2 linked regions of the Variovorax paradoxus EPS genome follow. The protein of the gene in region 1 interacts with the protein of each later gene in a pairwise test. Links are inferred from orthologs where the notes say so. Each region holds a gene or a part of one and is shown in the gene's direction. Other genes may lie near its edges. The genes, in order: VARPA_RS02285 and bioB.

Region 1 (15,613 bases):
AGGTTGCAAGTCGCCAGGCGCGTTGGAAAAACTGTTGCTGAAAAACGAAGGGCGGATTCTGTCGAGCACGCGCGCGATGCGCAAGCGCCAATGGCACCGCTGTGGCGCAAAGCCGACGCGATGTCCACACGATGTCGACGAGATGCCGTCCTACGAATCCAGTTGCATCCGACCTCCGTATTGGTTGCAAGCGCATCGCGCCTCCGAGCTGTTGGCGGTTTCCACAGAGAACCTCGACAACCATTTCTTTCCAGGAGACTTCCATGAAAAAACTCGTGATCGCACTCGGCGTTTCGGTCCTGCTCGGCGCTTGCGCGGGCGGCATGGGCATGAGCGGCAGCGGCGCTTCGAACCCGATGGTGGGCGGCGCCGCGATGTACCCGACGAAGGACATCGTCGACAACGCCGTGAATTCGAAGGACCACACCACGCTGGTCGCCGCCGTCAAGGCCGCGGACCTGGTCGGCACGCTCAAGAGCCCGGGCCCGTTCACCGTGTTTGCGCCGACCAACGCCGCCTTTGCAGCGCTGCCGGCCGGCACGGTCGACACGCTGCTCAAGCCCGAGAACAAGCCCACGCTGACAAAGGTGCTGACCTACCACGTGGTGCCCGGCAAGATGGACGGCCCCGCGCTCATGAGCGCGATCAACGCAGGCGGCGGCAAGGCCGTGCTGAAGACCGCGAGCGGCGGCACGCTCACCGCGACGATGAGCGGCGGCAACGTGATGGTGACCGATGCCAAGGGCGGCACCGCGACCGTGACGATCGCCAATGTGTACCAGTCGAACGGCGTGATCCACGTCGTGAACAAGGTACTGCTGCCGGGTTGATCGTTCTCCCGGAGCATGAACGCGGCGGGCTTTCTCAGGTCCGCTGCGCAGCCTCCGCTTCGTCGCGCAGCCATTGCGCGAAGTCCTGCGCGTCGCGGTTGCTCGCGGCGCGCCTGGACATCTCGATGAAATAGCCGCGGTGCGATGCCGCGCCCTCGCCGAGCGGCGCCACGAGCCGGCCGTCGCGCACCAGTTCGCGCAGCAACGGCAAGCGCCCGATCACCACGCCCTGCCCCGCCACCGCGGCAGCGACTGCATCGGCGTACTGGGTGAAGCGCAGCGTGCTCTTCACGCGCAGGTCTTCCAGCCCCATCACCTTGAGCCACGGCTCCCAGTCGGCGGTCGGGGCTTCGCTGTGGTCCGGGTATTCGATGGTGAGCAGCGTGAGCCCGGAAAAGTCCGACAGCGCCCGCAGCGACGCGGCAACCTGCGGCGCGCACAGCGGGATCACCGATTCCTCGAACAGTGCCGGCCCGACACCGCGGGCGATGGGCGCGAAGCGCACCGCGAGGTCGAGGCGGCTCACGTCCAGGTCGAGCACATCGAGCGTGGCCGACAGGCGCACGTCGACCTGCGGATGCGTGCCGGTGAAGCGCGCCAGTTTCGGAATGAGCCAGAGCGATGCGAAACCCGGCGTGCAGGTGATCGCCACCTGCCGCGGCGCGGCGCTCGCGCGCACGCGGGCCGTGGCGTCGCGCAGCCGCTCCAGGCTGTCGGTGACCGCGCGCTGCAGCACGCCGCCGGCCTCGGTGAGCGCCAGCGCGCGGTGGCGGCGCTCGAACAGCAGCACGCCCAGGCTGGCTTCGAGCTGCTGGATCTGCCGGCTGACGGCCGACTGCGTGAGGTGCAGTTCGCCGGCCGCCAGCGTGAAGCTGAGCTGTCGCGCGGCAGCTTCGAAACTGCGCAGCAAATCCAGCGGCGGGAGCTCGCTGCTCGGCAATTTTGAGGGTTTCGCATTCGCTGGAGGCATGCAACGAGTTCCGAATGACCGCGTGTAAAGAGAGGGCCGGCTCACTATATTCATTCGTATCCCGAATGCAATGGAGCTTGCCATGAGCACCCGACCGACCACCTCTTCCCGCTTTCACATCACGCTGCCGACACGCACCGTCTTTGCCGTGCCCGACGGCGCGGGCGTGGGCATCGAATGCCGCAGCGGCACCGTCTGGATCACGCTCGATCGCGATCCGCGCGACATCGTGCTGGAGGCCGGCGACCGCTTCGACGGCACCGAGCACCGGCGCATCCTGGTGTCGGCCTTGACCTCGTCGTGCATCACCGTGTCGGACGCGCAGCCTGCCGCGATGCCCCTCGCACCACGGGCCCGCGCTTGGTCGCCTTGGCGACTCCGGCCCCACGGGTTGTCCCCGGCTTGACCGGGGTGCCATCGGCATCGACCCTCGATGCCATGGACTCCCAAGCACCGATCCTCTACGAACTGGCCGACGGCATTGCGACGCTCACGCTGAACCTGCCGGCCAAGCTGAATCCCATCGCGCATGGATTGCAGGTCGAACTGCGCGACGCGCTGGAGCGCATCCGCGACGACCGCGCGGTGCGCGCCGTGATCCTGACGGGCGCGGGCAAGGCGTTCTGCGTCGGCGCCGACCTGAGCGCGATGACGCCGGGCGAAGAAGGCAAGTCGCTCGGCACGCAGACCGCCGAGTGGATGCAGTCGCTGAGCAATCCGCTGATCGAGACGCTGCGCACGCTGCCTGTTCCTGTGGTCGCCGCGGTGAACGGCGCCGCGGCCGGTGCGGGCGTCGGCCTCGCGCTTGCGGCGGACGTGACGATCGCGGCACGCAGCGCGTACTTCTATCTTCCCTTTCTTCCGAAGCTTGGCATCGTGCCGGACCTGGGCTGTACCTGGGCGATTCCCCGGCGGGCCGGCAAGGCGCGCGCGATGGGCATGGCACTGCTCGACGAACGCCTGAGCGCCGGACGCGCGGTGCAGTGGGGCCTGATCTGGGCCTGCGCCGACGACGAACAACTGATGGACGAAGCACGCGCCATCGCGCAGCGTCTTGCACGCCTGCCGGCACACGCGGTGATCGAGGCGCGCGAAGCCTTCGAGGCCTCCGAGCGCCACACGCTGAAGGAACAGCTGCACTACGAAAGCGAACGCCAGCGCGAGCTGATCGATCGCCCGACCTTCCGCGAAGGCGTGAGCGCGTTCCTGCAGAAGCGTCCGCCCGCGTTCGAGAGCCGCTGACATCCCGACACGCGGGCACTGGCGCCTGTCATGGGGCTGCGGGAGAATGCCCGCATGCCCATCCTCAACGCCTTCTACGCCCAGTCGGGCGGCGTCACCTCGGTCATCAATGCGTCGGCCTGCGGCGTGATCGAGACGGCACGAAAACACCCGGACCGCATCGGCAAGCTCTACGCCGGCCGCAACGGCATCATCGGCGCGCTGACGGAAGAACTGATCGACACGGGCGCCGAATCGGCCGAAGCGATTGCGGCCTTGCGAACCACGCCATCGGGCGCATTCGGTTCGTGCCGCTACAAGCTCAAGTCGCTCGAGAAGAACCGCCGCGAATACGAGCGGCTGATCGAAGTCTTCAAGGCGCACGGCATCGGCTATTTCTTCTACAACGGGGGCGGCGATTCGGCCGACACTTGCTTCAAGGTGAGCCAGCTCTCGCAGTCGCTCGGTTATCCGCTGCAGGCGATCCATGTGCCCAAGACCATCGACAACGACCTGCCGCTGACCGACTGCTGCCCGGGCTTCGGCTCGGTCGCGAAGTACGTGGCGGTGTCGACGATCGAGGCCTCGTTCGACGTGCGCTCGATGGCCGCCACCTCGACCAAGGTGTTCGTGCTCGAAGTGATGGGGCGGCATGCGGGGTGGATCGCCGCAGCCGGCGGGCTTGCCGCGGACCAGGGCATTCCGGTGGTGGTGCTGTTTCCTGAAATCGAGTTCGACAAGCCGCGCTTTCTCGCGCGTGTCGATGAATTGGTGAAGCAGCACGGCTACTGCTCGGTCGTGGTGTCCGAGGGCTGCCACTACCCCGACGGGACCTTCCTCGCGGAGCAAGGCACGCGCGATGCGTTCGGCCATGCGCAGCTCGGCGGCGCGGCGCCAGTGGTGGCGCAGATGATCAAGGACGCATACGGCCACAAGTTTCACTGGGCCGTGGCCGACTACCTGCAGCGCGCGGCGCGGCACATTGCCTCGGCCACCGACGTGAAGCAGGCCTACGAGCTGGGACAGCGCGCCGTCGAGCTCGCGCTGGAAGGCCGCAATGCAGTGATGCCGACGATCGAGCGCACGTCCGATGTGCCCTATGCGTACACGCTCGGCAGCGCGCCGCTCGAATCGGTGGCCAATGTCGAGAAGCCGATGCCGCGCGACTTCATTTCGGACGACGGCTACGGCATCACCGAGAAATGCCGGCGCTACCTGCTGCCGTTGATCGAGGGCGAGGACTACCCCGCCTACCGCAACGGCTTGCCGGTGTATGTGACGCTGCAGAACGTCGCGGTGGCAAAGAAGCTGCCGGCCTTCGAGCTCGCATGACGGCCAGCGCTGCGGTCATCGACGTGTCGCGCTGCCTGCTGTGCGGCGAGTCGAACCGCTGCGCGATGGAGATCGAACGCGAGACGGGCCAGGCGCAGCCGCCTTGCTGGTGCATGCAGGCCGACTTCAGCAATGCGCCGCTCGCCAAGTTGCCGGAGTCGATGCGCGGCCTTGCCTGCATCTGCGCGCGCTGCGCCGCGGAGACGCCGCCTCAGGACTGAGCGCCGCCCTGGGATTGGGTCTGCGTCTGCGTCTGCTCGGGCGCAGGCTCGGCGGGCTCGGGCTCGGTCGCCGCCACATCGCTGGCCACCACCATCGTCGGCGCCGATCCGGCCCGCTGCTCGGTGATCACGCGGTGGATGAACTGCAGCTTGCCCACCGCCGCGCGCGGCAGCACGAACGGGTAATAGTCAGGCTGCCCCATGCTGCGCGACAGCTCGTTGAGCACGTTCGTCAGCAGCACCCAGCCATTGATGAAGTCGAGGAATTTCGCAGCGTCGGGATGGTCGGGCTGCGAGAGGTCGTCTGCTGTGAAGAGGTCGCTCGTCAGCTCGACGTTGGTCGCATCGACGCCGAAGCTCATCGCGGTGTCCGCGGTGTCGGCCATGTGCAGGTAGTGGGCCCAGGTCTCGGCCCAGTCTTCCCACGGGTGCGTGCTTGCGTAGCTGCTCACGAAGCGGTCGGCCCAGTCGGGCGGCGGGCCTTGCTCGTAATGCGTCTGCAGCGACGCCGCGTAATCGGCACGCTCGTCGCCGAAGAGCGCGCGATAGTCGTCCAGCCAGTGCGTGGGCTGCACCAGCAGGTCCCAGTAGTAGTGGCCGATTTCGTGGCGGAAGTGGCCCAGCAGCGTTCGATAGGGCTCGCGCATTTCGGCACGGATGCGTTCGCGCACCGCGTCTTCGGCCTCCTCGGCGTTGAGGGTGATCACGCCGTCTTCATGGCCGGTCATCACGTGCGGCCCGCCCGGCATGTTGCTGAGGAAGTCGAAGGCCAGGCCGTGCACGGGGTCCGCATGCCGGCTCACCACCGGCAAGCCGAGTGCGAGCAGTTGCGAGATCAGGCGGCGCTTGGCCTGTTCGAGCTTGCCCCAGAAGACGCCGTGGGCCTCGACCGAGAGATCGGGAATGGTCCGCGTGACGCTGCAAGCCAGGCAGTAGCCGGGCGCCAGGCCGTGCACGTCGGCCGGGGCCTCCTCGCCCTCGCGCGCGGCCGGCACCATCCAGCTGCAGGCGGCAGGGGTCATGAGGTTGGCGCAGCGGCGATAGGTCTTGCCGTGCGGATCGCCGAACACGGTGAAGGTGTCGGGCAGCGCGCCACCGCCTTCGGCCGGTGCCAGCGGCATGACGCCGAGGCGGTCGATCACGTAGCCGAGCGGCGTGTGGCAGGCCAGGCACTCGCTGTTGCGCAGGAACACGGGGCGGCCGCACTGGCAGCGGTAGGCGCGGCTGACGGTCGGCGCGGCGAGCTCGGTCGCGAGCGTGGCGGCGGACTGTTCGTTGACGGGGTCGTTGATCGGGGAATCCATGTTGTTCTCTTCTTGCTGGGCTTGACGCGGAGGGGACAGCCGCTGCATTGTGGGGCGCGCCCCCGCGCCGTTCGCCGCGCAAACACCGATATGCTTGTAGGACGACGGACCCCGAGACATTCCGCCGCCCCATGACCTCCCCACCCACGCCCGAAGCCGCCGCCACGCCGGCGCCGCCCGCCATGAGCATCCTGCGCGAACGCTATGGCGAGCGCTATCGCTGGTATCTGCTGCTGTCGGTGATGGTGGGCACGATGGCCTCGATCATGTCGTCGACCATCGTCAATGTCGCGATCCCCGGCATGAGCCATCACTTCTCGCTCGGGCAGGAGCGCGCGCAATGGGTGAGTTCGGGCTTCATGGTGGCGATGACGGTCTCGATGCTCACCACGCCGTGGCTGCTGTCGCGCTACGGCTACCGCCGAACCTACATCGGCACGATGCTTCTGCTGCTCGTGGGCGGCATCGTCGGCGGGCTGGCCAACAACTTCTCGCTGGTGCTGTTCGCGCGCGTGGCCGAAGGGCTCGCGGCGGGCGTGGTGCAGCCCATTCCGGCCATCATCATCCTGCGCGCCTTCGAGCCGCACGAGCAGGGGCGCGCGAGCGGCATCTTCGGCATGGGCGTGGTGCTCGCGCCGGCCATCGGACCGAGCATCGGCGGGGTGCTGGTCGACCTGTTCGGCTGGCGCTCGATCTTCTTCATGGTGGTGCCGTTCTGCCTGGCGTCGATCTGGCTGGCCTACAAGTTCGTGCCCAAGACGGCGCCGGGCGGCGTGGCCGCGGTGCGCGGCGGCGGGCTCGATGCGCGCGGGCTCGCGCTGGGCACGGTCGGCACGCTGTGTTTGTTGAACGGACTGGTCGAGCTGCGCGGCGATTCGCCATTGCAGGCTGTGCTGCTGCTGGCCGGTGCGCTGGTCTCGTTCATCGCATTCGTGTGGTGGCAGCGCCGGCTCGCGGCTTCGGGCGGCACGCCGCTGATGAACCTCGCGCTCTTCCAGTACCGGCAGTTCGCGATGGGCAGCGTGGTCGCCTTCATCTACGGCACGGCGCTCTTCGGCTCGACCTACCTGCTGCCGGTGTACATGCAGGTGGGGCTGAGCCTGTCGGCGTCGCACGTCGGCACCATTCTTCTGCCGGCCGGCATCGTGCTGGCCGTGACCATCGCGGGCGTGGGCCGGCTGGCCGACCGGCAGCCGACCTGGGTGCTGGTGACCATCGGTCTCGCACTGCTGGCGGCTTCGTTCGCGCTGATGATGGTGCTCAGGCTCGACAGCGCGCTGTGGCTGCTGGTGGCCTTCGCGATCATCGGGCGCATCGGGCTGGGCTTCATCCTGCCGTCGCTCAACCTGGGTTCGATGCGGCCGCTGGCCAAGCCGCTGATTCCGCAGGGCGCGAGCGCGATCAACTTCGTGCGCATGCTGGGCGGCGCGGCCGGCGTGAGCCTGTGCGCCATCGTGCTCGAGTGGCGGCTTGCCGCGCACGGCGATTCGCTCGCCAATCCGTTGAGCAGCCCGGCGCGGCTCGCGGCCTTCGACGAAGTGTTCGCGATGCTGGCCGGCCTGTGCGCGCTTGCGATCTGCGCGGCATGGCAGCTGCGCGAGGGGCCGGCGCGCAACACGGGGTAAACCCCGGCGGTGCAACGGAGCCCTTTCGTATTCAATTGTTATCAGTTGTATCTGATAACAAACAATTCATGCATCGCAGAAATTTCATTGCCGCCTCGGCTGCGGCAGCGGCCGGGCTCGGCCCTCTCTCCTTCCCAGCCCTTGGCGCCGAAAACGGCGTCTCCGACAGCGAAATCGTCCTCGGCCACACCGGCATCCTCAGCGGCCCGCTCGGCGTGCCGGTCAAGGTCGTGATGGCCGGGGCCGGGCTGGCCTTCGACGCGGTCAATGCGCAAGGCGGGCTGTCGGGCCGCAAGATCCGGGTCGTGTCGCTCGACGACGAGCTCAAGCCCGAGAAGGCCCTCGCCAATTACGAAAAGCTGCTGGCGGAGCACCGTGTCTTCGCCTTCTTCGGCTGCGTGGGCTCGGGCACCACCGCCGCGGGCGCCAAGGTCGTGAACCAGAGCGGCGCGCCGACGGTGGGCGGCTATGCGGTGTCGGATTCGGCCCGCGAGAAGATGGGCGGTGCCGGCTACTTCGTGCGCGCCACCTTCGCGCGCGAAGCCCAGGCGCTGGTGCAGCACCTGACGACCATCGGCGTCTCGCGCATCGCCGTGGCGTACCTCGACAATCCCGGCGGCGCGGAAGTCGCCAAGCTGGTCGAAGCCGCGCTGGACACGCTCAAGCTGAAGCCGGAGGCCGCCGTGGCGGTCAAGGGCGATGGCACGACCAACGAGGCATCGGGCAAGGCGCTCGCCGAGAGCAAGGCGCAGGCCGTGATCATGTATCTGGGCGGCGGCATCGGCGGCGAGGTGATGAAGGCGGCCTGGGCCGCGGGCGGTCGCCAGATGTACTACGGGATGTCGATCGTGCCGGGCGATGTCACGGCCAAGCTCGTGGGCGACAAGACCAGCGGACTGGCGATCTCGCAGATCGTGCCGTACCTGTGGAGCGAGGTCGACGCCACCGCGCGCGAATTCCGCCAACTGGCCGAGCGCGCCAAGGTGGACCTGGGCTACCTGAGCTACGAGGGCTATGTGAACGCGCTCGTGATGATCGAGGGCCTGCGCCGCACCGGCCGCGACCTCACGCGCGCGAAGCTGCACGCCGCGCTGAAGGCGATGAAGCTGCGCATCGGCGGCATGGAGATCGACTTCACCGGCGCCAGCAACACGGGCTCGCGCTTCATCGAGATGGTGCGCGTGACCAAGGAAGGCAAGTTCATCCGCTAGCTGCAACGACAGTCGCACGGTCGGATAAGCGGCGCGGCAGGCGGAGGCCGACGGGAATCGCGGTCTAATCGGCAACATGTGTCAATTGCTAGGGATGAACTGCAACACGCCGACCGACGTGACCTTCAGCTTCACGGGGTTCGCGCAGCGCGGTGGCCGCACCGACCACCACGCGGACGGCTGGGGCATCGCGTTCTTCGAGGACCGGGGCCTGCGCCATTTCGTCGATCACCAGCCGGCCTGCGAATCGCCGGTGGCGGAGCTGATCCGGCGCTACCCGATCCAGAGCCGCAACGTCATCGCGCACATCCGCAAGGCGACGCAGGGCGAGGTCAACCTTCAGAACTGCCATCCGTTCGTGCGGGAGCTGTGGGGGCGCTACTGGGTGTTCGCCCACAACGGCGACCTGAAGGACTTTCGGCCGCGACTGCATGGCAATTTCCATCCCGTGGGCAACACCGACAGCGAGCACGCCTTCTGCTGGCTGATGCAGGAACTCGCGAAGTCGCATGCGGGCGTGCCGAGCATCGATGAATTGACGCTCACCCTGCGCGAACTGGCTCCGCAACTCGCGAGCCACGGCACCTTCAACTTCATGCTGTCGAACGGGCAGGCGCTGTGGGCGCATGCATCGACCAACCTCTGGTACGTGGAGCGCCGGCATCCGTTCGTGACGGCGCAGCTGTCCGACGAAGACCTGGAAATCGACTTCGCCCAGCACACCACGCCCACCGATCGCGTGGCCGTGGTCGTGACGACCCCACTCACCACGAACGAAACGTGGACCCAGTTCGCGCCAGGCGAACTGCATGTGTTCGTGGACGGGCAACGGTCGGTCGGCCGAGATCCAAACGAAGCCTTTTGACTGACACTTTTTTGCAACATTGCAAGAAAGTATCGATGGCGCGCATGTCCGAGGGAATAATAACGGTTCTCATTTGCACCCTATCGGACCGTTCATGCCCGCAGTTTCCTCCCTTCGCCTTCGCCCGACCGTGGCGGCTTCGCTTCTTGCCCTCCACGCTCTCGGCGCCATGGCGCAGACACCCGCTGCGGAACCGGCTGCATCGAGCGGCACCCTGGCCACGGTCAACGTCGAAGCCAGCGCCGACGCCTCGGCCGAAGGCCTGACCAAGCCCTATGCCGGCGGCCAGGTGGCGCGCGGCGGGCGGGTCGGGATTCTGGGCAACCAGGACATGATGAGCACGCCGTTCTCGAGCACCAACTACACCAACGAACTGATCCAGGACCAGCAGGCCAAGAGCGTCGCCGACGTGCTGCTCAACGATCCGTCGGTGCGCCAGGCGCGCGGCTTCGGCAACTTCCAGGAGCTCTACGTGGTGCGGGGCTTCCCCGTGTACTCCGACGACGTGGCGTACAACGGCCTCTACGGCATGCTGCCGCGCCAGTACATCGCCTCCGAATTCTTCGAGCGCGTGGAAGTGTTCCGCGGCGCCAACTCCTTCCTGAACGGTGCCGCGCCCGGCGGCAGCGGCATCGGCGGCGCGATCAACCTGTTGCCCAAGCGCGCGCCCAACGAGCCGCTCACCCGTGTCGGCTTTGGCGTGCAGAGCGGTGGCCAGGGCTTCGTGAATCTCGACCTGGCACGCCGCTTCGGCCGCGACGACAGCCTGGGCGTTCGCGTGAACGCCGTGCGCCGCGAAGGCGGCACGGGTGTCTTCAAGGAAAGCCAGCAACTGAGCGCCTTCGGCGTCGGCCTCGACTGGCACAGCCGCAATGTGCGCCTCTCGGCCGACTTCGGCTACCAAGACTACGACCTGAAGGACGGCCGCCCGAGCCTCACGCCCTCCTCGACGTTGCCGATCCCGCGCGTGCCCGACGCCAAGAGCAACTTCGCCCAGCCCTGGACCTACTCCAAGGAAAAGGACAAGTTCGCCACCTTCCGCGGCGAAGTCGACATCACCGACAACATCACGGCCTGGGCCGCCGGCGGCGTGCGCCGCAGCGACGAAGACAACGTGCTGTCGAACCCGGCCCTCGTCAACTCCTTCGGCAACACCAGCAACACGCGCTTCAGCAACACCCGCAAGGACCGCATCGGCACCGCCGAGATCGGCGTGCGCGGCAACTTCACCACCGGCCCGGTGAAGCACACGGTCGTGGCCTCGGCCACCACGTACAGCAACGACCGCGACAACGCCTATGCGATCTCTTCGGGCAGCGTGCGCAACAACATCTACGCGCCCTTCTTCTCGCCCTACCCCGTCGCCAACGGGACCGGTGGCTTCGTGGGCAACCGGCTGGAAGACCCGCGCCTGACCGACAAGATCGACACCTCGAGTGTCGCCGTCGCCGACACCATGTCCTTCATGGAAGACCGCCTGCTGGTCACGCTCGGCGCACGCCGCCAGACCATCAAGCAGACCAGCTTCGCCTACAACACGATCAAGGAAACGAGCGCCTACGACAAGAGCAAGACCACGCCGGTGGCCGGCGTCGTGTTCAAGATCACGCCGACCGTGTCGGCCTACGCCAACTACATCGAAGCCCTGGTCCAGGGCAAGGTGGCCCCCGCCACGGCAAACAATCGCCCGGTCGCCAATGGCGGCGAAGTCTTTGCGCCCTACCAGGCCAAGCAAAAGGAAATCGGCGTCAAGTACGACGGCGGTTCGCTGGGCGCGAGCGCCGCGTTCTTCACGATCGACCAGCCCGTCTACCAATACGCGGACGAGGCCGCGGGCCAGGTTTACGGCCTGTACGGCAAGCAGCGCAACCAGGGCCTCGAGTTCTCGGTGTTCGGCGAACCCACGAAGGGCCTGCGCCTGCTCGGCGGCCTGACGCTGCTGGACGCCAAGCAGAAGAACACGCAAGGTGGCGCCACCGACGGCCTGACCGCCATCGGCGTGGCCAAGCAGCAGGCCAACCTCAGTGCCGAGTGGGACGTGCCGGGCGTGCGCAACCTTTCGCTGAATGCGCGCCTCCTTTACACCTCCAAGCAGTACGCCAACGCCGCCAACACGCAGCAGATCCCGGGCTGGACGCGCTTCGATATCGGCGCACGCTACTTGGTGGACCTGGGCAACGGCCGAGCGCTCACGCTGCGCGCGCGCATCGACAACCTGTTCAACAAGTCGTACTGGGCTTCGGTAGGTGGCACGCAGGGCTCCAACTATCTGACGCTGGGCGCACCGCGCACCTTCGCGGTGAGCGGCACCATCGACTTCTGATGCGCGCCTTCGCGACCGGCATCCACCGCTGGGCCGGCCTGGCGGTTGCGCTGTTCCTCGTCGTCTCGGGCCTGACCGGCGCCGTCATCTCGTGGGACCACGAGATCGACGGCTGGCTCAACCGCAAGCTCTACGACACGCAAAGCCGCGGCCCCTTCAAGGACCCGTTCGAGCTGGCCGCCGCGGTCGAGGCGCACGATCCGCGCGCGCGGGTCGCGTACATGCCGCTCGGCTTCGAAGAGGGCCATGCCGCCGGCTACTTCGTGCAGCCCCGCGTCGATCCGGCCACCGGAAAGCCCTTCAGGCTCGGCTACAACCAGGTGTTCGTCGACCCGGTCACGGCCGAGGTGCGCGGCCGGCGCGACTCCACGGCCATCTCGCTCAAGCCCGAGACGCTGATGCCGTTCCTCCGCAAGCTCCACTACATGCTGCACGTGCCGGCGATGTGGGGCACCGACCGCATCGGCTGGTGGATCATGGGCACGGTGGCGTTGGTGTGGCTGCTCGACAGCTTCGTCGCGCTCTACCTCACGATGCCGCGACGGCTGCGCAAGGCCGTGCACCCGACGCACCGGCCGGCAGCCGCCTGGTGGCAGCGCTGGAAGCCGTCGTGGACCGTGCGCTGGGCGGCCGGCGGCTACAAGCTCAACTTCGACCTGCACCGCGCGGGCGGGCTGTGGATCTGGGGGCTGATCATCGTCGTCGCCTTCACCTCGTTCTCACTGAACCTCTACAAGGAGGTGTTCCACCCGATGCTCTCGCTGGTTTCCAAGACCACGCCCGGACCGTCGGCGCTGGTGCCGCTCGCGCCGCTGGGCACGCGCATCGAGCCCACCATCGGCTTCCGCGAGATCGTGGCGCAGGCTGAAGCGGAGGCCCGACGCCGCGGCTGGACGACGCCGCTGGGCGGCGCGTTCTACAACGCGCGCGGCGGCTTCTACAACATCTCGTTCTTCGACCACGCCACGCACGACGACAGCGACGGCATGGGCCTGTCGAACCTCTACCTCGACGGCCGCGACGGCCACGTCATCAGCAGCAATCGCCCATGGCACGGCACCGCCGCCGACGTGTTCGCGCAGCTGCAATTGCCGCTGCACGGCGGGCGCATCCTGGGCATGCCGGGGCGCATCATGATGTCGGCGCTGGGGCTGGTGGTGGCGATGCTGTCGATCACCGGCATCGTCATCTGGGCGCGCAAGCTGCGCTCACGGCGACTGCAGGCCCGGCGCGAGCGCGAACAGGCCCGCACCGCGGCGCCCGGGTTCAGGCAGGACGCAGGGTTTTCTCCAGCGCGTCGATGAACATCTTCGGCACGTCGAAGCCGGTCTGCTCCGTGATTTCCTGAAAGCAGGTCGGGCTGGTCACGTTGATCTCGGTGACCGAGTCGCCGATCACGTCGAGCCCGATCAGCAGCAGCCCGCGCGGCGCGAGCACCTTGCCGATGGCCTCGGCGATCTCGCGGTTGCGCGGCGTCAGCGGCTGCGCCACGCCCTTGCCGCCGGCCGCGAGATTGCCGCGCACCTCGGTGCCCTGCGGAATGCGCGCCAGCACGAAGGGCGCCGGCTCGCCCGCGATGATCAGGATGCGCTTGTCGCCCTGAGAAACCTCGGGTACGAAGCGCTGCACCATGATCGTTTCGGCGCCGTCCTTGTTGAGCGTCTCGACGATGGAGCCGAGGTTCAGCGCGTCCTGCTTCACGCGGAAGATGCCCATGCCGCCCATGCCGTCGAGCGGCTTCAGGATGATGTCGCCGTGCTCCGCATGGAAGTCGCGCACGGCCTGCGCGCTGCGGGTGACCAGCGTGGGCGTCACGAACTGCGGAAACTCCATGATCGCGAGCTTCTCGGGGTGGTCGCGCAATGCGCGCGGCGAATTGACCACCTGCGCGCCCTCGCGCTCGGCCTGCTGCAGGAGGTGCGTTGAATAGATGTACTCGGCGTCGAAGGGCGGGTCCTTGCGCATCAGCACCGCGTCGAAGTCTTTCAGCGCCTTCGATTCGGTGATGTCGACGGTGTACCAGTCCTTGGCGTCACCGGTCAGCGTGATCTGCTGCACCGTCGCCGTGACCAGCCCGCCCGATTTCCACTGGATGTCCTGCGGCAGGCACGCCGCGATGCGGTGACCGCGGCGCTGGGCCTCGCGCATCATCGAGAAGGTGGTGTCCTTGTAGATTTTGAAGTGATCGAGCGGGTCGGCGACGAAGAGGATGTTTTTCATCTGGCGTTCTTTCCGGCGCCGGATGCGGCGGCCGCGTTGGTTTGTGGCGCGATGTTGCCGGAGGCTGCCATGCCCTTGCCGGCGGAGGCCTTTGCGAAGCGGCGGCGTCCACTCTGTCGGGCCGCGGGCACCCGAAGGCGCAGGTCTCTGGAAAACGGCATCGCGCGATTGTGCCGGGAGCGGAAGAGTCGCCGCCCGACGCCCGATCGGCACAGGACTTGCGGGCTTTCCGGACTCATTTCTTTCACCATGCGATGCCATGCACCGGCGTGGCTCGCTCGACGGAGACTCCTCATGAACACGCCCGCCCCACTCGACCCCGCTGCGATCGTCGACGAATTCCTCCGGCTCGTGATGATCCCCGACCCGCAATCGGCCTCGCGCTTCACCGCGCCCGACATCCGCATCCGCTTCACCGGCAACCGCGAGATGCACGCGCCCGGCGACACCTCGGCCTTCAACGCCAAGCGTTACGCCTGGGTCAAGAAGAAGATCGAGCGCACCGAAACGGTGGCTGGCGGCACGCCCGAAGCCACCGTGGTCTACAGCCTCGGCACGCTGTACGGCGCCTGGCCCGACGGCACGGCCTTCGAAGGCAACCGGTATGTCGACCGCTACGTGGTGAGCCACGGGCTCATCGTGCAGATGGACGTGTGGAACGACAGTGCCGAATGGCTGCTGGTGCGCGCCGGCCTCGCGGTGCTGTGAGGCACAGCGCATGACGACACGCTGGCCCGACCTCCTGCCCTCGCACGATCGTTTCGACTACCGGCCGATCACGCGGCGCCCCGACTACGTTTGGCCGAACGGCGCGCGGCTGGCCGTGTACCTCGGCTTCAACATCGAGCACTTCGCCTTCGGCGACGGCCTGGGCGCGTGCATCGGCCCGGCCTCGCCGCAGCCCGATGTGCTGAACCACGGCTGGCGCGAATACGGCAACCGCGTGGGCGCATGGCGCTGCCTCGAACTCTTCGACGCGCTCGCGCTGCCGACCGGTGCGCTCATCAACACGGCGCTCTACGACCACTGCCCGGAACTGGTTGCGGCCTGCGTGGCGCGCGGCGACGAACTCATCGGCCACGGCCACAGCAACGCGGAGCGCCAGGGCGCGCTGGACGAAGAACACGAACGCGCGCTGCTGCTGCGCTGCCGCGAACGCATGCTGCGCGAAAGCGGACAGGCGCCCGCGGGCTGGCTGTCGCCGTGGATCTCCGAGAGCGCTGTCACGCCCGACCTGCTCGGCGAAACCGGCTACGGCTACACGCTCAACTGGTGCCACGACGACCAGCCAGTGCGCATGCGTACGCGCGGCGGCGGCTCGATCTGGTCGGTGCCTTATCCGCAGGAGCTCAACGATATTCCGATGATCGTGGGACGCCTGATGGATGCGAAGGATTTCAGCGCGATGGTGGTCGACAACTTCGACGAGATGCTGGAACAGTCGCGCGCGCAGCCGCTGGTGATGGGGCTCGCGCTGCATCCGTACATCGT
Region 2 (15,694 bases), 3.6 Mb from region 1 along the record:
GCCGCGGCTGATGGCGGGCATCGAGGAATACGAGCGCCTGGGCTACTGCAGCTCGTTCGGCGAGTGGCATCCCCACATCCACGCCCTCGGCTTTGCGCTGCAGGGGCCGCGCGGCGAACGCTACGGGCTGAGCTGCGGCGGCCCCGCCTACCTGCTGCCCAAGGACGTCATGCTGGAGCGCGTGGCGCCCCGGCTGCTGGAAGCGGCCCGGCGGATCGCGGCCGAAGCCGGCACAGCCATCCGCGACTGAACGCAAACAAGGCGTGCCTTTTCGCGGGATACCGCGGAACCGGCTTTGCCGGGCCGCAGGTATCGCCCCCGGAAGGGGGAAGGCGAAGCGACACGAAGTGCGCGAAGCCTGGGGGTGAGCCTATGCGGCCGCTTCGAGGCCGCTCGTGAAGTGCTCGCGCATGCGGGCCATGGCCGCCGCGGCGTCGCGTGCCTCGATGGCGGCCATCACCGACCGGTGCTCCGCCAACGACTCGGCAATGCGCCCGGCCTTCAGCAGCGAGTTGTGCCGGTTGAGCTTCATCACCTTGCGCAGGTCCGCCACCATCTGGTCGCGCCACTTGTTGTTGGCGATGGCCAGCAACTGCATGTGGAAGCGCTCGTTCACCGCGAAGAAATGCTCCCGGTCTTCCTTGCCCGGCGCGGCGGCGGCTTCGAGCTCGGCGTGCAGCTTCTTCAGCTCGGCGCGCTCGGCATCGGTGGCGCGCTCGGCGACCACGCCGGCCGCATCGCTCTCCAGCAGCGAGAGCAGGTGATAGACGTCCGCCAGGTCCTGCTCGGACACCTCGGTCACGTAGGCGCCGCGGCGCACCTTCATCGTCACCAGCCCTTCGGCGGCAAGCACCTTCAGGGCTTCCCGCAGCGGGGTGCGGCTGATGCCGTATTCCTCGGCCAGCTTGAGTTCGTCGATCCAGCTGCCGGGCTCCAGCTCGCGGCGGAAAATCCGCTGGCGCAGCAGCTCGGCCACCTCTTCGTAGAGGGCTCGCGGGGTGAGGGTGACAGCGGACATGGGCAGGAATGTACCGCAAAAATTGGGTTTGAATTAATAATTACGGATCGGTTAGACTCGCGGCCGGCTTGCAAATCCCTGCAAGCGAATTTGCGAATCCCTCCGTAATCCCCTGCAAGACAACTGCAAAGCGGCGTCCCCCTCATGAGCAGCACACCCGAACCCACCTTCAAGCCCGCCGACCTCGGTGCCTGGGCCAAGTCCGCTGCCAAGTCCGCACCGGGCGGCGACGTGAATGCGCTGAACTGGATCACGCCCGACGGCATCACCGTCAAGCCGCTCTACACCGCGGCCGACCTGCAGGGCCTGAAGTACACCGACACGCTGCCCGGCTTCGAGCCGTACCTGCGCGGCCCGCAGGCCACCATGTACGCGGTGCGCCCCTGGACCATCCGCCAGTACGCCGGCTTCTCGACCGCCGAGGAATCGAACGCGTTCTATCGCAAGGCTTTGGCTGCGGGCGGCCAGGGCGTGAGCGTGGCCTTCGACCTGGCCACCCACCGCGGCTACGACAGCGACCATCCGCGCGTGACCGGCGACGTCGGCAAGGCCGGCGTGGCGATCGATTCGGTGGAGGACATGAAGATCCTGTTCGACCAGATCCCGCTGGACAAGGTCTCCGTGTCGATGACGATGAACGGCGCCGTGCTGCCGGTGCTCGCGGGCTACGTGGTCGCGGCCGAAGAGCAGGGCGTGGCGCAGGACCAGCTGAGCGGAACCATCCAGAACGACATCCTCAAGGAGTTCATGGTCCGCAACACCTACATCTTTCCGCCGGCGCCGAGCATGCGGATCATCGGCGACATCATCGAGTACACGGCAGAGAACATGCCCAAGTTCAACTCGATCAGCATCAGCGGCTATCACATGCAGGAAGCCGGTGCGAACCAGGCGCTCGAACTCGCATTCACGCTGGCCGACGGCAAGGAATACGTGAAGACCGCGCTGGCCAAGGGCCTCGATGTCGACGGCTTCGCCGGGCGCCTGAGCTTCTTCTGGGCCATCGGCATGAACTTCTATCTCGAAGTGGCCAAGATGCGCGCCGCGCGCCTTTTGTGGTGCCGCATCATGAAGGAGTTCGAGCCAAAGAACCCCAAGAGCCTGATGCTGCGCACGCACTGCCAGACCTCGGGCTGGTCGCTCACCGAGCAGGACCCGTACAACAACATCGTGCGCACCACCATCGAGGCGATGGCCGCTGTGTTCGGCGGCACGCAGAGCCTGCACACCAACGCGCTGGACGAAGCGATTGCGCTGCCCACCGAGTTCAGCTCGCGCATCGCGCGCAACACGCAGCTCATCATCCAGGAAGAGACGCACATCACGAACGTGGTCGACCCCTGGGCCGGCAGCTACATGATGGAGAAGCTCACGCAGGACATGGCCGATGCGGCCTGGGCCATCATCGAAGAGGTCGAGGCGATGGGCGGCATGACCAAGGCGGTCGACAGCGGCTGGGCCAAGCTCAAGATCGAGGCGGCCGCCGCAGAAAAGCAGGCGCGCATCGACTCGGGCAAGGACGTGATCGTGGGCGTCAACAAGTACAAGCTCAAGAACGAGGATGCGATCGACAGCCTCTCGATCGACAACGTGATGGTGCGCGATCAGCAGGTGGCGCGGCTGCAGAAGATACGCGCCTCGCGCGACACCGCCAAGGTGCAGGCCGCGCTCGATGCGCTGACCGAAGCGGCCGAGAACGGCACGGGCAACCTGCTCGCGCTGAGCATCGACGCGGTGCGCCTGCGCGCCACGGTGGGCGAGATTTCGGACGCGCTCGAAAAATCATTCGGCCGCCATCGGGCCGACACGCAAAAGGTGACCGGTGTGTACGCAGCTGCCTATGACTCGGCCGAAGGCTGGGAAAACCTCAAGACCGAAATCAACGCCTTCGCCGAAGCGCAGGGGCGCCGTCCGCGCGTGATGATCTCCAAGCTGGGGCAGGACGGACACGACCGCGGCGCCAAGGTGGTGGCCACGGCCTTCGCCGACCTGGGCTTCGACGTGGACATGGGGCCGCTGTTCCAGACACCCGAAGAGTGCGCGCGGCAAGCCATCGAGAACGACGTGCATGCCGTCGGCGTGAGCACCCTCGCAGCCGGTCACAAGACCCTCGTGCCCGCCATCATCAATGAGCTCAAGAAGCAGGGCGCGGACGACATCATCGTGTTCGTCGGCGGCGTGATTCCGCGGCAGGACTACGACTTTCTCTACGAAGCCGGCGTCAAGGGCATCTACGGACCGGGCACCCCGATCCCGGCCAGCGCGAAGGACGTGCTGGAGCAGATCCGCGCGGCGGTCGCGGCCTGAGCGGGACGCCAGACGTGGGCGATCTCCTGTCGCGGCTGTCGCTGCAGCCCGTGGATTCCAGCGATTTCGAAGACATGCTGGCCGTGCGCATCGATGCGATGCGCCCGAGCCTGGAGCGTGTCGGGCGCTTCGACCTCACGCGTTCGCGCGAACGGCTGAGCGCTGGTTTCGTGGTGCCGTTCATGCATCACATCGTGCTCGACGGCGACCAGCGCGTGGGCTTCGTCACGCTCAAGCCCGAGGGCGCCGATGCGCTGCGCCTGGATCACCTGTACCTGCGCACCGGCTTCCAGGGCCGCGGCATCGGCGAATGGGTGATGCGCTGGGCCAAAGCCGAGGCAAGAGAGAAGAACCTCGACATCAAGCTCACCGCGCTCGTGCAGAGCGATGCCAACCGCTTCTACCTGCGCCACGGCTTCGTGCTCGAAGGCGAGGAGGGCGTCGACCTGCATTACCGCTGGCGCGTCCAGGGCGCCACAACCCCTTCAGATGTCCGTTCACATGCAACCACCCGTTCGGGCTGAGCTTGTCGAAGCCTTCCACCATCCTTGTGAAACCCTTTTTCGTCTACCTGTTGCGCTGTTCGGATGGCTCGTACTACGCGGGCCATACCGACGACATAGATATTCGGCTGCGTCAGCACGTCGATGGAAATGATGGATACACCGCAATGCGCAAGCCGCTCGAACTCGTATGGCAGGGTGAGTTCGAAGCGCGTGAAGAGGCAATAGCCTTCGAGCAACAGATCAAGGGGTGGTCACGGGCGAAGAAGGAGGCCTTGATTCGGGGCGAATGGGACCGCATCAAGGAACTGGCGAAGTCCAGCGGCGCGCGGGGACAGCTTCGACAAGCTCAGCCCGAACGGGCGGGGGATAGTCGCGGAGCCCTTGTTCGCACCGAAACCGTCGATCATCCCAATACAACTACAACTGTTAGCCCCGCCGCAACCGTTCGCCCTGAGCCTGTCGAGGGGCTATCCACCACACAGCCCCGGCTTCGACAAGCTCAGCCCGAACGGTTGGTGGGGGAGGATATGAATACCGTTTCGTCCCGATCCTTGGCTCCTTCCGCTTTATTGGACGGCATTGTTTCCGGCGCTGCGTCCATGCAGCGCCGTGCGATCGCCAAGGCGATCACGCTGCTCGAATCGACCCGCACCGACCATCGCGCGCAAGCCGACGAGCTGCTCACAGCGCTGCTGCCGCGCACCGGCAATTCCTTTCGCCTCGGAATCTCGGGCGTGCCAGGTGTCGGCAAGTCGACCTTCATCGAAACGCTCGGCCTGCTGCTGATCGACAAGGGCCATCGCGTCGCGGTGCTCACTATCGACCCCTCGTCCACGGTTTCGGGCGGCTCCATCCTCGGCGACAAGACGCGCATGGAGCGGCTCTCGGTGCACGAGCGCGCCTACATCCGCCCGAGCCCGTCGAGCGGCACGCTCGGCGGCGTGGCCGAGAAGACGCGCGAGGCGATGCTGGTGTGCGAGGCCGCCGGCTACGACGTCGTGATCGTCGAGACCGTGGGCGTCGGCCAGAGCGAAACCGCCGTGTCCGGCATGACCGACATGTTCGTGCTGATGCAGCTCCCCAACGCCGGCGACGACCTGCAGGCGATCAAGAAGGGCGTGATGGAGCTCGCGGACCTCGTCGTCATCAACAAGGCCGACATCGACAAGGATGCCGCCACGCGCGCGCAGGCGCAGATCACTTCGGCGCTGCGCCTCTTCGGCCACCAGGGCAACCCCGACCACGCGCATGCGGTGCACGACGCGCACAGCGGTGCCGAGGTGCGCTTCTGGCTGCCCAGGGTGCTGCAGCTCAGCGCGCTGGCGGGCACGGGCGTCGATGCGTTCTGGGATGCCGTCACCGAATTCAGGCAACTGCAGACCGCCAACGGCAAGCTCGCCAAGCGCCGCGAAAAGCAGGCCACCGCATGGATGTGGGAACGCATCGACGCGGGGCTGAAGCAAGCCTTCAGGCAGCACCCGCAGGTGCGCGAACTGCTGCCGCAACTCACCCAGCAGGTGGCGCAGGGCGCGCTGCCCGCATCGACCGCGGCGCGCAGCCTGCTCGCCGCAGCGGCCATCACGGCCAGGCCATGAGCCATCTCATTCAAGACCACAGCTTCGGAAGCACACCATGCAAGAACTGATCGAACAACTCGAAAAGCGCCGCGCCCAGGCGCGTCTGGGCGGCGGGCAAAAGCGCATCGACGCGCAGCACGCCAAGGGCAAGCTCACCGCGCGCGAGCGCATCGAGCTGCTGCTCGACGACAACACCTTCGAAGAGTGGGACATGTTCGTCGAGCACCGATCGGTCGATTTCGGCATGGCCGAGCAGAAGATCCCGGGCGATGGCGTGGTCACCGGCTACGGAATGATCAACGGGCGCCTGGTGTTCGTGTACAGCCAGGACTTCACCGTCTTCGGCGGCGCGCTCAGCGAAGCGCATGCCGAAAAGATCTGCAAGGTGATGGACCAGGCGATGAAAGTCGGCGCACCGGTCATCGGCCTGAACGATTCGGGCGGCGCGCGCATCCAGGAGGGCGTGGCCTCGCTCGGCGGCTATGCCGACGTGTTCCAGCGCAACGTGATGGCCTCGGGCGTGGTGCCGCAGATCAGCATGATCATGGGCCCGTGCGCAGGCGGCGCGGTGTATTCGCCGGCCATGACCGACTTCATCTTCATGGTGAAGGACTCCAGCTACATGTTCGTCACCGGCCCCGAGGTCGTGAAGACCGTGACGCACGAAACCGTGACGGCCGAGGAACTCGGCGGCGCCGTCACCCACACCACCCGCAGCGGCGTGGCGGATATGGCGTTCGAGAACGACGTCGAGGCGCTGATGATGCTGCGGCGCCTGTACAACTACCTGCCGCTCAACAACCGCGAGAAGCCGCCGGTGCGCCTGGGCAACAACGGCCAGGGCGACCCGGCCGACCGGCCCGACTACTCGCTGGACACGCTGGTGCCCGACAACCCGAACAAGCCCTACGACATCAAGGAACTGATCCTCAAGGTGGTGGATGACGGCGACTTCTTCGAGCTGCAGCCCGACTACGCGAAGAACATCGTGATCGGCTTCGCGCGCATGGAAGGCCAGACGGTCGGCATCGTGGCGAACCAGCCGCTGGTGCTGGCGGGCTGCCTGGACATCAAGAGCAGCATCAAGGCCGCGCGCTTCGTGCGGTTCTGCGATGCGTTCAACATTCCGGTCGTCACCTTCGTCGATGTGCCCGGTTTCATGCCCGGCACCGGGCAGGAGTACGGCGGCATCATCAAGCACGGCGCCAAGCTGCTCTACGCCTATGCGGAGTGCACGGTGCCGAAGATCACCGTCATCACGCGCAAGGCCTACGGCGGTGCGTACGACGTGATGGCTTCCAAGCACCTGCGCGGCGACGTCAACCTCGCCTGGCCGCGCGCCGAGATCGCGGTGATGGGCGCCAAGGGCGCGGTGGAAATCATCTTCCGCGAAGACAAGAACGACCCCGAGAAACTCGCTGCACGCGAAGCCGAATACAAGGCACGCTTTGCGAACCCGTATGTGGCCGGTGCACGCGGCTACATCGACGATGTGATCCTGCCGCACGAGACGCGCAAGCGCATCTGCCGCTCGCTCGTGATGCTGCGCGAGAAGAAGCTCGAGAACCCGTGGCGCAAGCACGGGAACATTCCGCTGTGAACGGCACGGAGAAGAAGAACATGTTCAAGAAGATCCTGATAGCCAACCGCGGTGAGATCGCTTGCCGCGTCATCCAGACCGCGAAGAAGATGGGCATCCTCACCGTCGCCGTCTACTCCGACGCCGACAAGGAGGCCCGCCACGTCGAGCTGGCCGACGAAGCCGTGCACATCGGTGCCGCGCCCAGCCGCGAGAGTTATCTGCAGGCCGACCGCATCATCGCGGCCTGCAAGCAGACGGGCGCCGAGGCGGTGCACCCGGGCTACGGCTTCCTCTCGGAGAACGAAGCCTTCGCGCGCAAGGTCGAGGAAGAGGGCATCGCCTTCATCGGACCGAAGCACTATTCGATCGCTGCGATGGGCGACAAGATCGCCTCGAAGAAGCTCGCGAACGAAGCCAAGGTCAACACGATTCCCGGCTGGAACGACGCCATCGAGACAGCCGAGCGCGCTGTCGAAATCGCCAAGGACATCGGATATCCCGTGATGATCAAGGCCTCGGCCGGCGGCGGCGGCAAGGGCCTGCGTGTGGCCTTCAACGACAAGGAGGCCTTCGAGGGCTTCACCTCGTGCCGCAACGAGGCGCGCAACAGCTTCGGCGACGACCGCGTGTTCATCGAGAAGTTCGTCGAGGAGCCGCGCCACATCGAGATCCAGGTGCTGGGCGATTCGCATGGCAATGTGATCTACCTGAACGAGCGCGAGTGCTCGATCCAGCGGCGCCACCAGAAGGTGATCGAAGAGGCGCCTTCGCCCTTCATCACCGATGCCACGCGCAAGGCGATGGGCGCGCAGGCGGTGCAATTGGCCAAGGCCGTGAACTACCAGAGCGCGGGCACGGTGGAGTTCGTGGTCGGCAAGGACCAGAGCTTCTATTTCCTCGAGATGAACACGCGGCTGCAGGTGGAGCATCCGGTGACGGAGTGCATCACGGGGCTGGACCTCGTCGAACTGATGATCCGCGTCGCGGCCGGCGAGAAGCTGCCGCTCACGCAAGAAGAGGTCAAGCGCGACGGCTGGGCCATCGAGTGCCGCATCAACGCCGAAGACCCGTTCCGCAGCTTCCTGCCTTCGACCGGCCGGCTCGTGAAGTTCCAGCCGCCCGCCGAGACCATGTTCGCGAGCGACACCGAGCACCTGAACGGCGTGCGCGTGGACACCGGCGTGTACGACGGCGGCGAGATCCCGATGTACTACGACTCGATGATCGCCAAGCTCATCGTGCACGGCAAGGATCGCCAGCACGCGATTGCCCGCATGCGCGAAGCGCTCAACGGCTTCGTGATCCGCGGCATCAGCAGCAACATCCCGTTCCAGGCGGCGCTGCTTGCGCATCCGAAGTTCGTGGCGGGCGACTTCAACACCGGCTTCATCGCCGAGCACTACGGCAAGGGCTTCCATGCGGAAGACGTGCCGCACGCCGATCCGTCGTTCCTCGTTGCGCTCGCGGCCTATGTGCACCGCCGCTATCGCGCGCGAGCCTCGGGCATCAGCGGACAGCTCGAAGGCCACGGTGTGAAGGTAGGTGAGCAGTTCGTGGTGGTGGAGCTCGGGCCCGAGGGCAAGCATGTGCATCACCCGGTGTCGGTGACCGACTTCCACGGCAAGACCGGCGCGAGCGCCATTGCCGTCGGCGGCAAGAACTACAAGATCGACAGCGGTTCCGCGCTCGGCGCGATCCGCGTGCAGGGCATGGTCAACGACAAGCCCTTCACCGCGCAGGTCGAGCGCGGCGCGGGCAAGAACCCTCTGGCGCTGCGCGTGTCGCACGACGGCACGCAGATCGAGGCCATGGTGCTGTCGCCGCTGGGCGCGCGCCTGCTGGAGCTGATGCCCTACAAGGCGCCGCCGGACCTGAGCAAGTTCCTGATGTCGCCGATGCCGGGCCTCCTGGTCGAGGTGTCGGTGGAGCCGGGGCAGCAGGTGCGCGCCGGCGAGAAGCTGGCTGTCATCGAGGCGATGAAGATGGAAAACGTGCTGTTCGCCACGCAGGACGGCGTGGTCGGAAAAATCTCGGCGGGCAAGGGCGAATCGCTCGCCGTCGACCAAATCATTCTGGAGTTCAATTGATGGGTGCCAACGACCTGCAACAGACGATCACGCTGCACCGGCCCGCGAAGCCGGTGACGCCGCAAGGCCCGTGGTCTGTCGAGGCGATCCAGGCGCTGCTCGACAAGCCGCTGATGGACCTGCTGTTCGAGGCGCAGACGGTGCACCGCCAGCATTTCCCTGAAGGCGACATCGAGCTCGCGACGCTGCTCTCGGTCAAGACCGGCGGCTGCCCCGAGAACTGCGGCTATTGCCCGCAGTCGGCCGAGTTCGACACAGCCGTGAAGGCGCAGAAGCTCATGGAGGTCGATGAGGTCGTGCGCGCCGCGCAGGCTGCCAAGGACGCGGGCGCCACGCGCTTCTGCATGGGCGCCGCATGGCGCGCGCCCAAGGACCGCGACGTGGAGAAGGTCGCTGTGCTGGTCGAGGCGGTGAAGGGCCTGGGCATGCAGACCTGCGCCACGCTCGGCATGCTGGAGCCGCACCATGCACACCAGCTCAAGGCCGCGGGGCTCGATTACTACAACCACAACCTCGACACCGCGCCCGAGTACTACACGGACATCGTCGACACGCGCACGTACCAGGACCGGCTCGACACGCTCGCGCATGTGCGCAGTGCCGGCATCAGCGTGTGCTGCGGCGGCATCGTCGGCATGGGCGAGCAGCCGGTGCATCGCGCGGGGCTGATCGCGCAACTGGCCAACCTGAACCCGTACCCGGAATCTGTGCCGATCAACAGCCTGGTGCGAGTGCCGGGCACGCCGCTGGCCGATTCGGAACCGGTCGATCCCTTCGACTTCGTGCGCATGATCGCGGTCGCGCGCATCACGATGCCGACCGCGCGCGTGCGGCTGTCGGCCGGACGCCAGCAGATGGGCGATGCCGTGCAGGCGCTGTGCTTCATGGCCGGTGCGAATTCGATCTTCTATGGCGACAAGCTGCTGGTCACGGGCAACCCCGATGTGGACGCGGACGTGCAGTTGCTGCGCAAGCTCGGCTTGCAGTCGCGCCGCACGACGACCACTGAAACGGTGGAGGTCTGCGCATGACGACCACGGCGCGCCCCTTCAAGGTGCTGGGCATTCAGCAGATCGCCATCGGCGGGCTCGACAAGATGCGCCTGCAGAAGCTGTGGGTCGACATGCTGGGGCTCGAGGTTACCGGCACCTTCAAGAGCGAACGCGAGAACGTCGACGAGGACATCTGTTCGATGGGCAGCGGGCCGTTCAAGGTCGAGGTCGACCTGATGCAGCCGCTGGACCCGGACAAGAAGCCCGCGGTGCACGCGACGCCGCTCAACCATGTGGGGCTGTGGATCGACGACCTGCCCAAGGCCGTCGAATGGCTCACGGCACAGGGCGTGCGCTTTGCGCCCGGTGGCATCCGTCAAGGTGCTGCGGGGTTCGACATCTGCTTCCTGCACCCGAAGGCGAACGAGGAGTTTCCGATTGCGGGCGAGGGCGTGCTGATCGAAATGGTGCAGGCGCCGCCCGAGGTGGTGAGGGCCTTCAACGCGCTCGCGAATCGCTGATCCTGATTCGCCAACCACCGTTCGGGCTGAGCTTGTCGAAGCCCCGAGCAAGGCTTCGACAGGCTCAGCCCGAACGGGTTTGAGGACTTCGACAGGCTCAGCCCGAACGGGTTTGAGGACTTCGAAAGCTCAGCCCGAACGGGTTTGAGGACTTCGACAGGCTCAGCCCGAACGGGTTTGAGGACTTCGACAGGCTCAGCCCGACGGGTTTTGGGGCTATCAGGCGTTCAGAACCTTCTTGATCGGCGGCCGCACGTCGGAGCGGTGTGGCGGCAGCATCGGCTGGTGCTCGCGCGCCGGGTTCAGGATGATCGATGTTGCCGTCTCGGTGAGGATGCAGAACTTGGTGACCACCGCGTCGAGGTGGCTCACGTCGATCACCGCGATCTCGAGGATCCAGCTGTCCTCGCCGGTCACGTTGTAGGCGTTCACGCATTCGGGCGTGTCCTGCACGAGCTTCACGACAAGGTCGTAGTCGGCGCGGCCGACGCGGATGATCGCGCGGATGCCATAGCCCAGCTTGCCGAGGTTGACGGTGGCGCGATAGCCGCTGATGACCCCCGCGGCCTCCAGCTTCTTCACGCGCTCGGTCACGGCCGGCTGGCTCAGGTGCACGCGGCGGCCGAGCTCGGCCATGGTGAGCCGCGCATCGCTCTGCAATTCGGCAAGGATGCGGGTGTCGTGGGCGTCCAAAGCTGGGTTCAAGGTGAAGTCCATGGAACTCCTTTAAATCGACGGTAATGGAGCCATAGAACCGTGGAATTTCCATGGTTCACGGGAGGCGGCTTTCATACCATGGGCGGCGCTTCAGCACCAATAAAACAAGAGGCTCCTCGACATGCCGACCCTTTCTTCTTCAGCCCCAGCCGCGCCCAGCGCCAACCATGGCGCGCTTCCGCCTCTGCTGTGGCTCTGCCTTGCCGCCACCTGGGTGGTCTGGGGCTCGACCTACCTGGCGATCAAGTACGCGCTGATCAGCTTTCCGCCGTTCCTGCAGATGGGATCGCGCTTTCTTTTTGCGGGCGTGTTGCTCGCGGTGTGGATGCGCTGGCGCGGTGCCGCGTGGCCTTCGCGGCTGCAGTGGCGCAATGCGCTGGTGGTCGGCGCGTTGATGCTCGGCGGGGGCATGGGCGGCACGGCGCATGCCGAGGTGACGATCGGCTCGGGTCTGGTGGTGGCGTTCATCGCGGTGGTGCCGCTCTTGATCGCGCTGCTCAATTTGATCTGGGGCATCAAGCCGACTCGCATGGAAGCGGCGGGCATCGCGCTCGGGCTCATCGGCGTGCTGATGCTCACGCAGGGGAGCGGCTTCCAGTCGTCGCCCGCGGGGCTGGCGGCGATTTCGATTGCCTGCATCTGCTGGTCGATGGGCAGCGTGCTGAGCCAGCGCAGCCTGCCGCTCGCGCCCGGTGCGATGGGCTTTGCCAGCGAAATGATCTGCGGCGGCGTGGTGCTGCTGGTGTTGGCGGCCGTCTCGCGCGAGAGCCTGGTGTGGCCGCCGGCGCCCGAGGCCGTCTGGGCCTGGCTGTACCTGGTGGTGTTCGGTTCGCTGATCGCCTTCAACGCCTACATGGTGCTGCTCGCGAAGGCGCCGGCCGCGCTGGCGGCGAGCTACACCTTCGTGAACCCGGTGATCGCGATGCTGCTGGGCGTGTGGATCGCCAACGAGACCGTCACCCGCTTCGAGTGGTATGCGGTGGCAGTCGTGCTGGCGGGGGTGCTGTTGCTGCTCTTCAAGCGTCCGAAAAAGGATTGAAGCGCTGAACGCCTTCAGGTACCGGGACGGCGCCAGAATGCGAGCGTGGCTGCCAACAGCCACATGCCGGCCGCGCAATTGCGGTTCAGCACCTTGAGGCCGCGGCGCGAAAGCCAGCGCACGGCCTGCGTGCCGGCGGCTGCGTAGGCCAGCATCACGCAGGTGTCGAGCACCACGAAGATCGCGCCGAGCAGCAGGTACTGCGGACCTTGCGGCTGCGTGATGTCGATGAACTGCGGCAGGAAGGCCGCGAAGAACAGCACCGTCTTCGGATTCGACAGCGCCACGAGCAGGCTGCGCATCAGCGCGACACGGCCATGCGGTCGGACCTCTGTGGCGGACTGGGCCAGCGCCGTGCCGAGGTCGGTCGCTTCGCTGCGCCAGAGCTTGATGCCGAGCCAGACAAGGTAGGCGACGCCCGCAATGCGGATCGCGTTGAAGAGCACTTCCGATGCCGCGAGCAGCGAACCCAGCCCGAGCGCGACGACTGCGATCAGCGTGATGCTGCCGAGCGATGCACCGGCAATGCCCCAGCTCGCGCGCCGCATGCCGCCGTCGATGCCGTTGGACAGCGCCAGCAGCATCGTAGGGCCGGGAATCACGGCGAGGGCGAGTGACGCGACGACATAGATCAAAAGGGTGTCGAGTGTCATGGCTTGGGGGCGGCTTTTTCGCGTTGCTCGGCAGCGGCGCGGGCGCGCGCCAAGGCGGCTTCGACGATGGAGCGCTTGCGCGTGTCGGCGGCTTGCGGCTCGGCGACGGCGGGGGCCGGCTCAGCCTCGCGCTTCGCAGTGGCGCGGTGCTGGCCATGGAGCTTGTAGCGCTGCAGCGCGGCTTCGGCCTGTGCCTCTGACCACGCCTGCCAGCCGCTGCGGCCCGGCGTTTCGACTTCGAGCGAGATGCAATCGACCGGGCAGACCGGAATGCAGAGTTCACAGCCCGTGCAATGCGCCTCGACGACCGTGTGCATGCGCTTGTTGATGCCGACGATCGCATCGGTCGGACAGGCATCGAGGCAGAGCGTGCAGCCGATGCACCAGGCCTCGTCGATGACCGCCATGGCGCGCGGGCCTTCGGTGCCGAATTGCGGATCGAGCGGCAGCGCGGGGCGGCCGGTGAGCAGTGCGAGGCGCTCGATGCCCTCGGCGCCACCGGGCGGGCATTGGTTGATGCCCGCTTCGCCATCGGCCACGGCTTGCGCGTAGCCGGCGCAATCGGGATAGCCGCACCGTGTGCACTGCGTTTGCGGCAGTGCGTCGTTGATGCGTGCGGCCAGCCCGTTCACTGTGGGTTGCGCGCGCCTCAGCGCGCGGTGCGGGCGCGCGGCTTCTTGGCTGCCGCCACGGGCTTCTTGGCAGGGGCGGCCACAACAGCCTTCTTTGCGGCCGGTGACTTCTTGGCGGCAACGGCGGGGATCTTCCGACCCGGCTTGATCCGGTCTTCGGCCGCCAGGCTTTCTCGCGCACCGGCACGGCTTTGCGGCTGGTCGTTGGCAGCGATGAACTTCATCAGCTTCGGATAGACCAGTTCGCGCCAGCGGCGGCCGCTGAAGATGCCGTAGTGGCCCGCGCCCTTGACTTCGTAGTGCTCGCGCTTCGAATTGGCGACGCCGGTGCACAGGCTGTGCGCGACTTCGGTTTGGCCGGAGCCGGAGATGTCGTCCAGTTCGCCTTCGACCGTCAGCAGCGCGGCCGTGCGGATGTCCTGCGGACGCACGCGCTCGATCTGGCCTTCGGGGTTCTTCACGTCCCAGGTGCCGTTCACGAGTTCGAACTGCTGGAACACGGTACGGATGGTGTCGAGGTAGTAATCGGCGTCCATGTCGAGCACGGCGTTGTACTCGTCGTAGAACTTGCGGTGCGCCTCGGCGCTGGCGTCGTCGCCCTTGATCAGGTCCTTGAAATAGTCGTAGTGGCTCGATGCGTGGCGGTCGGGATTCATCGCGACGAAGCCGGTGTGCTGCAGGAAGCCCGGATACACGCGGCGGCCTTCACCGGGGAAGCCCTGCGGCACGCGGTAGATCACGTTGTTCTCGAACCATTCGTAGCTCTTGTTCATGGCGAGGTTGTTCACCGCGGTGGGCGACTTGCGGGCGTCGATCGGGCCGCCCATCATCGTCAGCGTGAGCGGCAGCGGCTCATTGCGGCTGGCCATGAGCGACACGGCCGCGAGCACCGGCACGGTGGGCTGGCACACGCTCACCACGTGGCAGTTGCCGTACTCGGCCTGCAGGCGGCGAATGAACTCCTGCACGTAGTTGATGTAGTCGTCGAGGTGGAATTCGCCTTCCGACATCGGCACCAGGCGTGCGTTCTTCCAGTCTGTGATGTAGACCTTGTGGTCCTGCAGCATGGTGCGCACGGTGTCGCGCAGGAGCGTGGCGTAGTGGCCCGACAGCGGCGCCACGATCAGCACCACGGGCTGGCTCTTGAGCGTCTTGAGGATGTGCGGCTCGTCGGTGAAGCGCTTGAAGCGGCGCAGTTCGCAGAAGGGCTTGTCGAGCTCGACGGCCTCCTGGATGACGACCTCTTCACCATCGACCTTCACGGACTTGATGTTGAACTCGGGCTTCTCGTAATCCTTGCCCAGGCGATAGAGCAGGTCGTAGCCGGCGGCCATGCGCTGTGCCATCGGCAGCTGGCCCCACACGGCGCCTTGGCCGTAGAGCTTGGAGGCCGCCTGTGCGAAGTCGGAAAACGGCTCCATCAGGGAACGCTGGGCTTCGTAGAGTTGATAGAGCATCGCTGGTCTTGGAGTGGAATGTTGCGGTGCAATATATCAGTGCATCTGCGGGCACGCAGGGGGCCTAACCCCTAGTCCGACCCGGCCGCGTGGGCCCTTCTGGCGAAAGGTGTGAAGGAATCGTCGAAAGACAGATTCCTCCACACTTTGCTGTCACCTAGATGACTTTGGCGATCGACGCGCAGACGTAGTCGATGTTCTTGCTGTTGAGCGCGGCCACGCACATGCGGCCGGTGTCGGTGCCATACACGCCGAACTCATTGCGCAGGCGCACCATCTGGTCCTTGCTGAGGCCCGAGTAGCTGAACATGCCGATCTGCGTGGTGATGAAGCTCATGTCTTCCTTCACGCCCGCGGCCTTGAGGCCGTCGACCAGCTTCTGGCGCATGGCCTTGATGCGCACGCGCATCTCGCCGAGTTCCTTTTCCCACAGGGCGCGCAGTTCGGCGTTGCCGAGCACCGCGGCCACCACGGCACCGCCGTGGATCGGCGGGTTGCTGTAGTTGGTGCGGATGGCGATCTTGAGCTGCGACAGCACGCGGCCGGCTTCTTCCTTGTTCTCGCACAGCACCGAGAGGGCGCCGACGCGTTCGCCGTACAGGCTGA

The links.
Region 2: the proteins of VARPA_RS02285 (region 1) and bioB interact in binary tests that used the Escherichia coli proteins (3 or more experiments, as listed by UniProt). The link is inferred for Variovorax paradoxus EPS from one-to-one orthologs.

Annotation. Positions count from the first base shown.
Region 1 is NC_014931.1:489,881-505,493, reverse strand. What follows is about bases 7,766-10,684. They hold VARPA_RS02285 (class II glutamine amidotransferase), read left to right. Parts: upstream 7,766-8,790; coding sequence 8,791-9,579; downstream 9,580-10,684. Other genes in these bases: VARPA_RS02280 (TonB-dependent receptor), read left to right, coding at 9,674-10,684; VARPA_RS02290 (ABC transporter substrate-binding protein), read left to right, coding at 7,766-8,714. Outside these bases: VARPA_RS02330 (fasciclin domain-containing protein), read left to right, coding at 324-830; VARPA_RS02325 (LysR substrate-binding domain-containing protein), read right to left, coding at 865-1,800; VARPA_RS02320 (DUF2917 domain-containing protein), read left to right, coding at 1,883-2,206; VARPA_RS02315 (enoyl-CoA hydratase-related protein), read left to right, coding at 2,239-3,042; VARPA_RS02310 (6-phosphofructokinase), read left to right, coding at 3,097-4,353; VARPA_RS02305 (cysteine-rich CWC family protein), read left to right, coding at 4,350-4,574; VARPA_RS02300 (zinc-binding metallopeptidase family protein), read right to left, coding at 4,565-5,878; VARPA_RS02295 (DHA2 family efflux MFS transporter permease subunit), read left to right, coding at 6,010-7,503; more of VARPA_RS02290, read left to right, coding at 7,572-7,765; more of VARPA_RS02280, read left to right, coding at 10,685-11,902; VARPA_RS02275 (PepSY-associated TM helix domain-containing protein), read left to right, coding at 11,902-13,206; gshB (glutathione synthase), read right to left, coding at 13,169-14,122; VARPA_RS02265 (hypothetical protein), read left to right, coding at 14,417-14,830; VARPA_RS02260 (polysaccharide deacetylase family protein), read left to right, coding at 14,841-15,613.
Region 2 is NC_014931.1:4,048,632-4,064,325, reverse strand. What follows is about bases 8,093-11,092. They hold bioB (biotin synthase BioB), read left to right. Parts: upstream 8,093-9,076; coding sequence 9,077-10,108; downstream 10,109-11,092. Other genes in these bases: VARPA_RS18750 (Lrp/AsnC family transcriptional regulator), read right to left, coding at 10,810-11,092; VARPA_RS18755 (VOC family protein), read left to right, coding at 10,105-10,590; accC (acetyl-CoA carboxylase biotin carboxylase subunit), read left to right, coding at 8,093-9,077. In the rest of the region: VARPA_RS18795 (IclR family transcriptional regulator), read left to right, coding at 1-250; VARPA_RS18790 (GntR family transcriptional regulator), read right to left, coding at 371-1,018; scpA (methylmalonyl-CoA mutase), read left to right, coding at 1,163-3,325; VARPA_RS18780 (GNAT family N-acetyltransferase), read left to right, coding at 3,340-3,849; methylmalonyl Co-A mutase-associated GTPase MeaB, read left to right, coding at 4,383-5,426; VARPA_RS18770 (acyl-CoA carboxylase subunit beta), read left to right, coding at 5,464-7,008; more of accC, read left to right, coding at 7,029-8,092; more of VARPA_RS18750, read right to left, coding at 11,093-11,307; drug/metabolite exporter YedA, read left to right, coding at 11,429-12,346; VARPA_RS18740 (LysE family translocator), read right to left, coding at 12,361-12,999; VARPA_RS18735 (RnfABCDGE type electron transport complex subunit B), read right to left, coding at 12,996-13,631; VARPA_RS18730 (polyhydroxyalkanoate depolymerase), read right to left, coding at 13,649-15,088; VARPA_RS18725 (amino acid aminotransferase), read right to left, coding at 15,246-15,694. UniProt on the Escherichia coli protein: Catalyzes the conversion of dethiobiotin (DTB) to biotin by the insertion of a sulfur atom into dethiobiotin via a radical-based mechanism.